2 linked regions of the Variovorax paradoxus genome follow. The protein of the gene in region 2 interacts with the protein of the main gene of each other region in a pairwise test. Links are inferred from orthologs where the notes say so. Each region holds a gene or a part of one and is shown on either strand. Other genes may lie near its edges.

Region 1 (5,528 bases), 3.7 Mb from region 2 along the record:
GTTGTGGGCGAAGAGGATGTGCTGGCGGCCCTTGTCCGGGTCGACGCTCACGAGGTAGGCCGACTCCAGCCCTGTGGCCGCCTCGAGCATCTCGAGCATCGGGCGGGCGAGGTCTTCCAGCGTCTTGGCGGAGGAGACGCAGTCGGATAGCTGTTCGATCAGGGATTCCATGGCCGACATTCTGAGGGGATAGGTTGTTTTCAGGAGGCCAGGGCTTCCATGAGTTCGGTCTCGATGGCCAGCTGCGTCTTCTGGCCCTGCAGTTCAGGGCCGCTGATCAGGAAGGTGTCTTCCACCCGTTCGCCCAGCGTCGTGACCTTGGCGAGCTGCAGATTCAGGTGATGGCGCGCCAGCACCCGGGCCACCGAATACAGCAGGCCGGCGCGGTCGCTGGCCGAGATGTTGAGCAGCCAGCGCTGCGCCTTGTCGTCGGGCAGCAGGCTGATGCGCGGCTTGATCGGGAAGCTGCGAACCCGGCGGGACACCCGGCCCATGCTCGGCGGGGGCAGGGCGCCGGCTTCGGTGAGTGTCTGCGCCAGACCCGACTCGACCATGCTGATCAGGTCGCGGTAGTGGTCCGGCAGGAAGGTGGTTACTACCTGGAAGGTGTCGAGCGCGTAGCCGTTGCTCGTGGTGTGCACCTTGGCGTCGAGGATGCTGAACGATGACTGGTCGAAGTAGCCGCAGATGCGCGCGAACAGGTCGGGCTGGTCGGGCGTGTAGACGACCACCTGCAGGCCTTCGCCCACCGGCGACAGGTGCGCGCGCACGATGGGTGGCGCCTTCGGGTCGATCGGCACGTTGGGCGGCGGCACGAAGCGCGAGAGCTGCTTGGCGTGCCAGGCGATCTCGGTGGCGTCGTGGCGCATGAAGTAGCCCACGTCGAGCGTGTCCCACAGGGCCTTGTGCGCCTCGAAGCGCTGGGCGTGCAGGGCCAACTGCACCAGCGCCTCGCGCTTGCGCGACTCGACCTCGGCGTCCGGGTCGGGCATGCGGCCGCCCAGCGCGCGCAGGGTGTAGCGGTACAGGTCTTCGAGCAGCTTGCCTTTCCAGGCATTCCACACGCGCGGCGAGGTGCCGCGGATGTCGGCGATGGTCAGCAGATAGAGCGCGGTCAGGTAGCGCTCGTTGCCCACGCGCTTGGCGAATGCGCCGATCACTTCGGGGTCGCTCAGGTCCTGCTTCTGCGCGACCTGGCTCATTACCAGGTGCTCGGCCACGAGGAATTCGATGAGCTTGGCGTCTTCGCGGGCAACGCCGTGCTGCTTGCAGAAGCGCTGCACGTCGCGCGCGCCCAGCGTGGAATGGTCGCCGCCGCGGCCCTTGGCAATGTCGTGGAAGAGGGCCGCCACGTACAGGATCCAGGGCTTGTCCCAGCCGGCCGCGAGCTGCGAGCAGAACGGGTACTCGTGCGCATGCTCGGCGATGAAGAAGCGCCGCACGTTGCGCAGCACCATCAGGATGTGCTGGTCGACCGTGTACACGTGGAACAGGTCGTGCTGCATCTGCCCCACGATGCTGCGGAACACCCGCAGGTAGCGCCCCAGCACCGAAGTCTGGTTCATCAGCCTGAAGGCATGCGTGATGCCATAGGGCTGCAGCAGGATCCGCATGAAGGTCTCGTGGTTGACCGGATCGTTGCGGAACTTGCTGTCCATGACGTGGCGCGCGTTGTAGAGCGCACGCAGCGTGCGCGCCGACAGGCCCTTCACGCCGATGGTCTTCTGGTACAGCAGGAAGGTTTCGAGCACAGCGTGCGGCTCGCGCTCGTAGAGGTCGTCGCTGGCAATCTCGATCAGGCCGGCACGCTCGTAGAAGCGCTCGTTGACGGGCGTGTGCTGCTCGTCGCTCGGCTGCAGGCGCTCGGAAATGTTGAGCAGCAGGATCTGGTTGAGCTGCGAGACCGCCTTGGCCGCCCAGTAGTAGCGCCGCATCAGCGCTTCGCTCGACTTGCGCTGCGATTCGCTCTCGTAGCCGAAGCTGGCCGCCACGGCCGTCTGCAGGTCGAACACCAGGCGGTCTTCGCGGCGGTTGGCAATCACGTGAAGCCGCGCGCGGATGAGCGAGAGCAGGGCTTCATTGCGCTTGATCTGCTGCGCCTCGAAGGAGGTGGCCAGGCCGTTCTTGGCGAGGTCGTCCCAGCGGCTGCCGTAGCCGGCCGCCTTGGTCATCCAGAGGATGGTCTGCAGGTCGCGCAGGCCGCCCGGCGATTCCTTGCAGTTGGGCTCCAGCGCGTAGGGCGTGTTGTCGAACTTCTGGTGGCGGTGCCGCATTTCCTGCGACTTGGCCACGAAGAAGGCCTGCGGGTCGATGGCGCGGATGAAGCGGCGGCGAAAGGCCGTGAAGAGCTTCTTGTCGCCCGCGATCAGCCGGGCCTCGAGCAGCGAGGTCTGGACGGTGACGTCTTTCTCGGCCTCGGCCAGGCATTCATCGACCGTGCGCACGCTGGAGCCGATTTCCAGGCCCGCGTCCCAGCAGTGGCCGATGAAAGCCTCGATGCGGGCCGGGTCGATTTCGCTTTTGTCGCCTTCGGGCGGCAGCAGCAGCAGCACGTCGACGTCGGAATACGGAAACAGTTCGCCGCGCCCGAAGCCTCCCACCGCGGCCAGGGAGAACGAGTCACCGAAGCCGGCGTCACGCCACAGCGTGCAGAGCGTTTCGTCGGCCAGTGCCGAGAGCTGGCGCAGCACCGTGTGCACGCTGCGGGTGGGGGCGCGCGCGAAGCGCAGGGTGTCGAACAGGGCGAGCTTTTTCGCGCGATAGGCTTCGCGCAGCGTCGCCACGTCGATGTTGGCTGCTTCGATCACGGCGGGGGGACGCGTTGCCGCGTCAGGTCTTGGTCGAGGTGACGAAGGAGGGCAGCGGCGGGCTGCCTGCGGAAAGCGTCAGCACTTCGTAGCCGGTTTCGGTGACGAGCACCGTGTGCTCCCACTGGGCCGACAGCGAATGGTCGCGCGTGACGATGGTCCAGCCGTCGTACTGGCCGCCCTTGAAGTCTTCCTTCACGTCGCGCTTGCCGGCGTTGATCATCGGCTCGATGGTGAAGATCATGCCGGGCTTGAGCTCTTCCATGGTGCCCGGGCGGCCGTAGTGCAGCACCTGGGGTTCTTCGTGGAAGCGCTGGCCCACGCCGTGGCCGCAGAACTCGCGCACCACCGAAAAGCCCTGGCCCTCGGCGAATTTCTGGATCGCGTGGCCCACGTCGCCCAGGTGCGCGCCGGGGCGCACCTGCAGGATGCCGTGCCACATGGCTTCGAAGGTGATGCTGCACAGGCGCTTGGCGGCAATGGAGGCGTCGCCGATCACGTACATGCGGCTGTTGTCGCCGAACCAGCCGTCCTTGATGACGGTCACGTCGACGTTCATGATGTCGCCCTTCTTCAGGGGCTTGTCATTGGGAATGCCGTGGCACACCACGTGGTTCACCGAGGTGCACAGCGACTTCGGGTACGGGACGCTGCTTGCGCCCATGTAGCCCACCGTGGCCGATGTGGTGCCCTGCTTGACCATGTACTCGGCGGCCAGCCGGTCGACATCGTTGGTCGTGATGCCGGGCTTGATGAGGGGCGTGAGGTAATCCAGCACCTCGGAAGCCAGGCGGCAGGCGACCCGCATGGCTTCGATGCCCGCAGCGTCTTTGTAGTTAATGCTCATCCCCGAATTATCCCATTCGGCAAGCTAAAATTCGCGGCTAACGCGGATGGCCCCAGTCAGCGGCCATCTGCCTCGATTCCTTGATTTCCAACGCGGCCCCCGAGGCCCCATCGACCGTGACGCAGCCCGCACCTCAAGCCCTTCCTGTCGTAACCATGTTCGAGGGCGGCAGCGCGCTCAGCGACTTCCGCGCACGCCAGCTGTTGCCGAAGCTCCAGGCCATCGAGCCGCGCATCGAGGGCATTTCGGCCCGTTTCGTGCACCTCGTGGTCACCGATGCGGCGCTGGATTCGGCCGGCCGCGAGCGCTTTGCGGCGCTGCTGACCTACGGCGAGCCCTTCGAGGCGCCGGCCAAGGCGGGCACCTCGGTGGTGGTCACGCCCCGCCTGGGCACGGTGTCGCCCTGGGCTTCCAAGGCCACCGACATTGCCCACAACTGCGGCCTGGCCTTGCGCCGGGTCGAGCGCGTCACTCAGTACCACCTGAAGCTCAAGGCCCCGCTGATCGGCAAGGCCCCCGTGCTCGAAGGCGACACGCTGGCCGCCGTGGCCGGCCCGCTGCACGACCGCATGACCGAATCGGTGCTGGCCACCGTCGATCAGGCCGCAAGCCTGTTCAGCGAACTGCCTGCCCAGCCGATGGCGCAGGTCGACGTGCTGGCCGGCGGCCGTACGGCGCTGGTGGCAGCCAACACCGGTTTCGGTTTGGCGCTGGCCGAGGACGAAATCGACTACCTGGTCGACGCCTTCACCCGCCTGGGCCGCAATCCCAGCGACGTCGAACTGATGATGTTCGCGCAGGCCAACAGCGAGCACTGCCGCCACAAGATCTTCAACGCCGACTTCACCATCGACGGCAAGGCGCAACCCCAAAGCCTTTTCTCGATGATCCGCCACACCGAGAAGCAGAACCCGCAGCACACGGTCATCGCCTATGCGGACAACGCCTCGGTCATGGAAGGCGCGACCGTCGAGCGCTTCATTCCCGCCACCGGCTCGCAGAGCTATCAAAAAGATAGCGCCCTGAGCCACGTGCTGATGAAGGTCGAGACGCACAACCACCCGACCGCCATTTCGCCGTTTCCGGGCGCCTCGACCGGCGCGGGCGGCGAGATTCGCGACGAAGGCGCCACTGGCCGCGGCTCCAAGCCCAAGGCGGGCCTGACCGGCTTCACCGTGTCGAAGCTCTGGCCTGAAGAAGGCCACTACGGCAAGCCCGAGCACATCGCCAGCCCGCTGCAGATCATGACCGAGGGCCCGCTGGGCGGCGCAGCGTTCAACAACGAATTCGGCCGTCCCAACCTGCTGGGCTACTTCCGCGAGTACGAGCAGACCGTGGCGAGCGACCTCGATACCGTGCAGCGCGGCTATCACAAGCCCATCATGATCGCGGGCGGCCTGGGCAGCATCGATGCCACGCAGACCAAGAAGATTCGCTTCCCGGCCGGCTCGCTGCTGATCCAGCTCGGCGGCCCCGGCATGCGCATCGGCATGGGCGGCAGTGCCGCCAGTTCGATGGCCACCGGCGCCAACGCGGCCGAGCTCGACTTCGACTCGGTGCAGCGCGGTAACCCAGAAATCGAGCGCCGTGCGCAGGAGGTCATCAATCACTGCTGGCAGCAGGGCGCGGCCAACCCGATCCTGGCGATCCACGACGTGGGCGCGGGCGGCCTGAGCAACGCCTTCCCCGAGTTGACCAACGACGCCGGCCGCGGCGCGCGCTTCGACCTGCGCGCCGTGCCACTCGAAGAATCGGGCATGGCGCCGAAGGAAATCTGGTGCAACGAAAGCCAGGAGCGCTACGTGCTGGCCATCGCGCCCGAATCGCTCGACCAGTTCAAGGCCTTCTGCGAGCGCGAGCGCTGCCCGTTCTCG
Region 2 (7,535 bases):
TACTTCAGGCAGTGCACGCCACCGGAGTTCTCTGCCACGTTGCCGCCGATGGTGCAGGCGATCTGGCTCGACGGATCGGGCGCGTAGTAGAGATTGAAGGGCGCGGCCGCCTCGCTGATGGCCAGGTTGCGCACGCCGCACTGCACAACGGCCGTGCGGCTCACCGGGTCGATCTTCAGGATGCGGTTGAACTTGGCGAGCGACATGGTCACGCCCATGGTGTGCGGCATGGCGCCGCCCGACAGCCCGGTGCCCGCGCCGCGCGCCACCACGGGCACGCCGAGCTGGTGGCAGGTCTCGAGCACGGCGGCCACCTGCGCCTCGGTTTCGGGCAGGGCCACCACGAGCGGGCGGGCGCGGTAGGCGGTGAGGCCGTCGCACTCGTAGGGGGTGGTGTCTTCTGCGTGCCAGATCAGGGCGTGGGCTGGCAGATGAGCCTGCAGCGCTCGCACTACCTGGGACTGGCGCTCTGTTTTCTGTAGTGAATCGTTTTGCGTGGGGGTGAGCGGCGCGTTCATGCGGCGACCTCTTTTCTTCTGCTCGCGGGATGTCTCGGTTCTACCCGCACTCTACGGACATTGCGGCAGGCCCGGGTTGATGGATTTTTGCCGGGCGCTTGAAAGAACTTCGCGGGTTCAGCGCAGGCTCTGTTCAAGCCAGTCGGCAAAGGCCGCGCATTCCCAGCGCTCGAGCGTGCCCGGCTGCCAGCAGATGTAGTGCCGGTGCGGCGACGGCACGGCCTGCTCGGACAGCGCCACCAGCCGACCCGATTCGAACCATGCCGCGCCCATCTTCTGGCGTACCAGCGCCACGCCGAAGCCGCTGGCCGCGGCGTCGTACACAAGCCCCAGGTCGTTGAACTGCGAGCCGATGTTCGGCTCGGGCTGGTCGAGCCCGCAGCTCGCGAACCAGGTGCCCCAGGGTTCGAGCGGGCTGCGGATCAGCCGTGCGCTGGCAATCTCCGCCGCAGTGCGAAAACCGGTGAAGGGGCCGAACTCGTTGAGGTAGCTCGGGCTGCAGGCGGGCACGACCTGCTCCTCGAGCAGGAGCCGGTGCTCGCAGTCGGCGTACCCGCCGGGGCCGTAGCGCACTTCGAGGTCGGCCTGCTCGGCCGTGACGTCGAGCAGCGGGATCGACACCTGCAGCACCAGTTCGATGTCTGGATAGATGTTGCGGAACAGCTCCAGCCTCGGCATGAGGAATTGGCGGCTGAAGGTCGGCGTGACGGCGATGCGCAGGCGCGTGGCGCGTTGGGCTGCGTTGGCGCCGAGCGGCGTGGCCTGCAGCGCAGCAAGCCCCGTGCGCACGTTCGCGAGGTAGGCCGCACCGTCGGCCGTGAGGCTGAAGTCGCTGCGGCCGAAGAGCTTGAAGCCGATGTGCGATTCGAGCTGCCGGATGCGGTGGCTCACCGCACTGGGCGTGACGCACAACTCATCGGCTGCGCGGCCTGCGTGGCGCAGCCGCGCCACGGCCTCGAAGGTCAGCAGGCACTGGATCGGCGGAATGTGCTGCAGGGCCATGCGCGCCTGGAAACCCTCTTCGGCCTTCAGTCTTCGAAGAAGCTCACGGGCAGGCCCGGCGTGTCGACCCGCATCGCGATCACCGTGCCCGAGGCGGGGAGTCGCTCGATCTCGGCGGCAGGCCGGCCCTTGCGACCGCTGGTGACGAACAGCGTCTTCAGGTCGTCGCCGCCGAAGCAGGGCATGGTCGGGCATTGAACAGGCACAGGAACAGAGGCCACGATTTCGCCCGAAGGTGCAAAGCGCAGCAACTGCGCGCCTTCGAACATAGCTACCCAGTAGTGGCCTTGCGCGTCGATGGTGGCGCCGTCGGGGCGGCCTTGATAGCCCAGCGGCACATCGGCCGTCCAGCCTTCCGGCTTGGCGTCGAACTGGTGGAACACGCGAGCGTGCGAGAGCGAGTTGGCCTCGGCGTCCCAGTCCCACGCGCACACCACGTGCGCGGCGGTGTCGGCCCAGTAGAGGGTGCGGGCATCAGGCGAGAAGGCGAGGCCGTTGGCGGTGGTGGACTCGTTGGCCATCTGCGTCAGCGTGGGCGAGATGTCGGTGTCGGGGCGTGCATCGAAGCAATAGAGCGCGGCGTTGGCGCGGTCCTTGGCTTCGTTGAGCGAACCGCCCCAGAAGCGGCCGAGCGCGTCGCACTTGCCGTCGTTGAAGCGCATGGTGCGCACGTCGTGCTCCACGCGCGCCATCGCGACCAGTTCACCGCCCCATTCGCGCGCGCGGTAAATGCCGTCGCGCAGCGCAATCACGAGGCCGCCGCTGCGCGCGGGCGCCATGCAGCCGGGCTCGGTGGACAAGGGCCATCGCTCGACCTTCGCATCTGGAGAGCCGATGTCGCCGCGGGTGCGCAGCACGGCGCGGCCGGGAATGTCGAGCCAGTAGAGCGCGCGCTCCTGGGGGTGCCAGAACGGCGACTCGCCGAGTTCGCAGAGGCTGTCTTCGAGGGAGGTCCACATGGTGTCGCGATTGTGCCCCCGGCCATCGCGGTCAAGGGCAAAAAAAAGCCCGCTGGCGCCGGAGCGCTTGCGGGCTGAACATCCAAAGGAGACCTCGCTTGAAAAACTCGTTACGAAGAATTGTTCTTGTAAAAGGTGGTGGTGGTCGTTTCAGTGGCGGGGCTGCCCGAAGGCAACCCGGCCAGAGCAGATCAGCGGTTGTAAGCCGTTTCGCCGTGCGACGAGATGTCGAGGCCTTCGCGCTCTTCTTCTTCCGACACACGCAGGCCGAGGGTCAGGTCGGCGATCTTGTAGGAGATGAAGGCAACCACGCCGGACCACACGACGGTGAGCGCCACGCTCTTGATCTGGATCCAGACCTGTGCGCCCATCGCGAAGGTGTCGGGCGTTGCGCCGCCGGTGCCGCCGAGGCCCTTGGCCGCGAACACGCCGGTCAGGATGGCACCCAGGATACCGCCCACGCCGTGCACGCCGAACACGTCGAACGCGTCGTCGGCACCGAGCATGCGCTTCAGGCCGCCCACACCCCACAGGCAGATCAGGCCGGCCAGCAGGCCGAGAACGATCGAACCCATCGGGCCGATGAAACCGGCGGCAGGCGTGACAGCCACGAGGCCAGCAACGGCACCGGACGCAGCGCCCAGCATCGAGGCCTTGCCCTTGTGCAGGCTTTCACCCAGGATCCACGACAGGGCCGCGGCAGCGGTGGCAAGCACCGTATTGATGAAGGCCAGGCCGGCGACGGCGTTGGCAGCACCAGCCGAGCCGGCGTTGAAGCCGAACCAGCCGACCCACAGCAGCGAAGCGCCGACCATGGTGAGCGTGAGCGAGTGAGGCGTGAACGCTTCCTTGCCGTAGCCGACGCGCTTGCCGACCATGTAGGCGCCGACCAGGCCGGCCACACCGGCGTTGATGTGCACCACGGTGCCGCCTGCGAAGTCGAGTGCGCCGTCCTTGCCCAGCAGGCCGCCGCCCCACACGATGTGGGCAATTGGCACGTAGCTGAAGGTGAACCACAGCACCGAGAACAGCAGCACGGCCGAGAACTTGGCACGCTCTGCGAACGCACCGACGATCAGCGCCACGGTGATGGCCGCGAAGGTGCCCTGGAAGGCGACGAACACGTATTCAGGAATGGTGGTCAGCGCGCCGAAGGTCTCCTGCGTGATGCCCTTCATGAAGATCTTGTCGAATCCTCCGAAGAAGTTGCCGTCACCGGAGAAGGCCAGGCTGTAGCCGTAGATGGCCCACAGGATGCTGATCAGCGAGAAGATCACGAAGACCTGCATCAGCACCGACAGCATGTTCTTCGAGCGGCCCAGGCCACCGTAGAACAACGCGAGGCCGGGAATGGTCATCAGGATCACGAGAAGCGTCGAAGTCAGCATCCAGGCGGTGTCGCCGGAGTCGATCTTCGGAGCGGGTGCGGCAGCGGGCGCCGCGGGAGCTGCGTCGGCGGCAGCGGCCGGAGCTGCTGCAGCAGCAGGCGCGGCCGCGGGGGCCGATGCCGACGCGGCCGGTGCTTCGGCCGTGGCCGCAGCGGGGGTTTGCGCGAAGCCGGCAGTACCGGCAGCCAACACGCTCAAGCCGAGCGCAAGAGAGACAAGCAGTTTTTTCATAATCGTTGTTCTTTCGGGCCTGGACTCGATCAGAGGGCTTCGCGGCCCGTTTCGCCGGTGCGGATGCGCACGACTTGTTCGAGGTTGTAGACAAAAATCTTGCCGTCGCCGATCTTGCCGGTGCGTGCCGCGCCTTCGACGGCCTCGATCACGCGATCGACCAGGTCGTCGGAGACGGCCGCTTCGATCTTGACCTTGGGCAGGAAGTCGACCACGTACTCCGCGCCGCGGTAGAGCTCGGTGTGGCCCTTCTGGCGACCGAAGCCCTTGACCTCAGTGACGGTAATCCCCTGCACGCCGATGGCCGACAGTGCTTCGCGCACCTCATCGAGCTTGAACGGTTTGATGATGGCTGTGACCAGCTTCATGAGTTTTCTCCTTCGGATGGAAATGGAATGGCGCGGCAGCTTGGGCCGCACCTCGTTGTTGTATGGATTACAGCGTCTTCGTCAGCGTGAGGATGAAGCGCGCCTTGTTCGGCGAGTAGGTCGTCTGGCCGAAGGTGCCGAAGCCCAGGTCGACGCCCGGGTTGGCCACCGCGAGGTACGAGCTCTTCTTGTTGGCGCCCTGCACAGAGCCGGTCAGCGACAGGCCGTTGCCGAAGTCATAGCTCGCGCCGACGTTGTAGTCGACATAGCTCTTGTAGCCCAGGCTGCGGATGTCGCTGGACATGTTCGTGTAGCCCACGGCTGCCTTCAGCGTGACCTTGGGCACGATTTCCTTGCTGTACGACAGGTTCAGGTAGCCGGTATTGGTGCCCTTCAGGCCCGAGCCGGCCTTGTTGCCGGCGTAGCCGAAGTAGTCCTTCGACACGGTGTGCGAGTACTTGGCGGTGAACGAACCGAGGGTTTCGTTGGCGTAGGTGCCCGCAACGTACAGCTCGGTGGTGTTGCCCGCGGAGTTGCCCGGGTAGATGTAGCTGAGTGCGCCCACGTCCATGTCCAGCGGGCCGGCCTTGAACTTGTAGCCGCCGTACACATCCATCTCGATGCTGTTACCGGTGAGCCAGTTGACGCTGGAGTTCCAGTTGCCCACGTAGAAGCCGCTGTCGCCGAAGGCGTAGTCCAGGCCGCCCTGGATGGCGGGCTTGAAGCCCTTGGTCTTGGCGTAGCCGCTCTTGCCGATCATGTCCTGGTCCTGGCCACGGAACTTGTAGTTCGTGGTGATGGACACGTTGCCCGTGAGATTCGGGGCGGGAGCGGCTGCCGGTGCTGCTGCGGCATCCGTCGTTGCTGTCTGCGCCAGGGCTGCGCCCGAAGCGGTCAATGCAGCGGCCAGAACGATCAGCGCCTGGGCGGCGGTACGGTGCGTCATCAGGGAACTCCTCGCAAGTGTGTTGTTGGACCTGTGAGGCTCAAAGCAGGGAGCGTGCCAAACTGCACAAATACCGGTCATAACCGCTCCCGTCCCCGCCTTGGTTGAGAGCCAAATCGTTACAACGTCTGTTGCGAGTGGTTGCAGATATCCGGTGCGCCGCACCACCGCGGACATGTCGAAGATAGGCGCACCATCTTGGGGAGAGGGAGAAGAATGGGGTTGTCTTTGGTGCAGAGCCGCGCCTTGCTGGGCCTGGAAGCGGCCAGTGTCACTGTCGAGGTGCATCTGGCGAACGGTTTGCCCAGCTTCACGCTGGTCGGGCTGGTGGAAACCGAGGTCAAGGAGGCGCGCGAAAGGGTGCGTTCGGCGCTCCAGAACGCGGGGCTGGAGTTTCCGAACAACAAGCGCATCAGATGTAGTCAAGCGATTTTTCAGCAAAGTGAGCCGAGTAATCACAGCGGCCCGTTTCACTTCGACTGAAGTCTCGACGGACGGCCCATTCGGCCCGGAGGTGCCGTATTTCTGTGCACGAGGCGGCCGACTAAATCGACTCGATCTAATTTTTATGCCTTCAGGCCCCTGCCAGGCCGCCGGAGGCGCCCCGGTTGAGCGATGTACTCATCGCTCAACCTTGCACACAGAATTCGGGCGAGGCTCTTGCAGCTCGCTCATCGCAATCAACTGCCTTCAGGCACCGAAGAGGGTCTGGCTTGATTTGCGTCCGGCGAGCCCGTGGCGCGTGACAAGCTCGCTTGAATGGCCTCGATATAGGTCATGCGTCCGTCGACCACACTTTCGCAATCCGAAAGAAATTCGGTCGTCGGCCTATGGCCCTCGATGCGAGTGTTCGCGAGAGCCTGAGCGATCGCAAATCGACGTTCTGCCTTCGTGCTCATGCTCGTTTCTCCTGATTTCGGCACACTCCGCCCCTTTTTAGGGCTAGAGCTCTGCACGACCATTCTCGAAGTCTTTCCAGCGTAGCGTCTTGTTTGCGCTGCTCAGGGAGATCTCTTCATCCTGGGGATCAATGAACAGGCCATGATCAGTTTCAAACAGCCAGCTGATTTGCTCCTGCCTGCCGATTGCGCAGCACTCCCACAGCGCATCACATCGAGCTAGTGTCGGCATACCGTCAGCGGTCATGTAGCCCGGCAGAAGCACGTGCACTCGAGACTGTGCCCATTGCCCGCTCAGCACGATTCCGCATGCGTCGGCCGCGCGGGTGGCCAGGTAGCAGTTCCAGCGAACGCGTTCCCCGATAGAAGGGGTGGACGGACGCACCTTGACGAGCCAAAGAGGAACCTCAAAGACCTGCTCGACAAGATGGAAATGCTGAACTCCGGGGGCCATTGCGCTTAGCGCGGAGCTGACAAGTTCGAACTGCTCTTGAACGCGAAACATAAGGCCTCTCACTTTATGTGGAAGATCATCCGTGGTTTAATCGTACGCATGGCTGGACCATTTTGTCCATGCCTGTCCCTTCGCCCAAATACGCGCTGGATCCTGCGCTCGTGGCGCTTGGGATGGCTATTCGCTCTACGCGTAAGGCAAGGGGCATCTCTCAAGAGGAGCTCGCTCATCGCAGTCAAATCGAGCGGTCCTACATGAGCAGCATCGAACGAGGGATGCAAAACCCGGGCGTCATGGCGATAGTCCAGATCGCGGCAGGAATCGGAATATCCGTCACGGAGCTGGTTGCCGAGGCTGGGCTCTAACCCCCGTGCAGCACAACGAAACGGCTGCGATCTCAGTTGATCAATCGCATCACGCGTATCAGAGCGCGATTGCGAGCGCGAAACCGGTCCCTCCTTCGTCGCGACTTTAAACAGGTGCAGGTGTTTTCAGATGACCAATCTAGAGCCTCAAATCAGCCCCACCCAAGCCGAATTTCGCGCTCTTAGTTTGGCTCGGCTGCTTGAGCAATTTGAGCCTACGGTGCACGGCGGCGAAGTCATGGCTTGGCCCCCCATTGGACTAGAGGTCCACGCGCCACCTCTCCTGCCCCTGTTGGCGCAAGATATCGCTCCCTGATCACGCAGAAGGCAGCAATAGAGCGTTAGCCCTTCCACAACGTCTGTTTGTCGTTGCAAGCGTTCAGCCCGGGGCATTGGCACACAGCC

What was found.
Region 1: the proteins of glnK (region 2) and NWF24_RS13435 interact in binary tests that used the Escherichia coli proteins (3 or more experiments, as listed by UniProt). The link is inferred for Variovorax paradoxus from one-to-one orthologs.

The regions. Positions count from the first base shown.
Region 1 is NZ_CP102931.1:2,854,819-2,860,346, forward strand. The notes cover bases 1-3,172. They hold NWF24_RS13435 ([protein-PII] uridylyltransferase), read right to left. Parts: upstream 2,808-3,172; coding sequence 201-2,807; downstream 1-200. Other genes in these bases: NWF24_RS13430 (sensor domain-containing diguanylate cyclase), read right to left, coding at 1-171; map (type I methionyl aminopeptidase), read right to left, coding at 2,830-3,172. Outside these bases: more of map, read right to left, coding at 3,173-3,654; purL (phosphoribosylformylglycinamidine synthase), read left to right, coding at 3,810-5,528.
Region 2 is NZ_CP102931.1:6,575,713-6,583,247, forward strand. The notes cover bases 2,798-5,618. They hold glnK (P-II family nitrogen regulator), read right to left. Parts: upstream 4,467-5,618; coding sequence 4,128-4,466; downstream 2,798-4,127. Other genes in these bases: NWF24_RS30775 (ammonium transporter), read right to left, coding at 2,798-4,098; NWF24_RS30785 (TorF family putative porin), read right to left, coding at 4,534-5,412. Outside these bases: NWF24_RS30760 (FAD-linked oxidase C-terminal domain-containing protein), read right to left, coding at 1-518; NWF24_RS30765 (LysR substrate-binding domain-containing protein), read right to left, coding at 636-1,520; NWF24_RS30770 (SMP-30/gluconolactonase/LRE family protein), read right to left, coding at 1,547-2,479; more of NWF24_RS30775, read right to left, coding at 2,671-2,797; NWF24_RS30795 (antitoxin VbhA family protein), read right to left, coding at 6,093-6,311; NWF24_RS30800 (hypothetical protein), read right to left, coding at 6,355-6,816; NWF24_RS30805 (helix-turn-helix domain-containing protein), read left to right, coding at 6,939-7,130. UniProt on the Escherichia coli protein: Involved in the regulation of nitrogen metabolism. Regulates the activity of its targets by protein-protein interaction in response to the nitrogen status of the cell.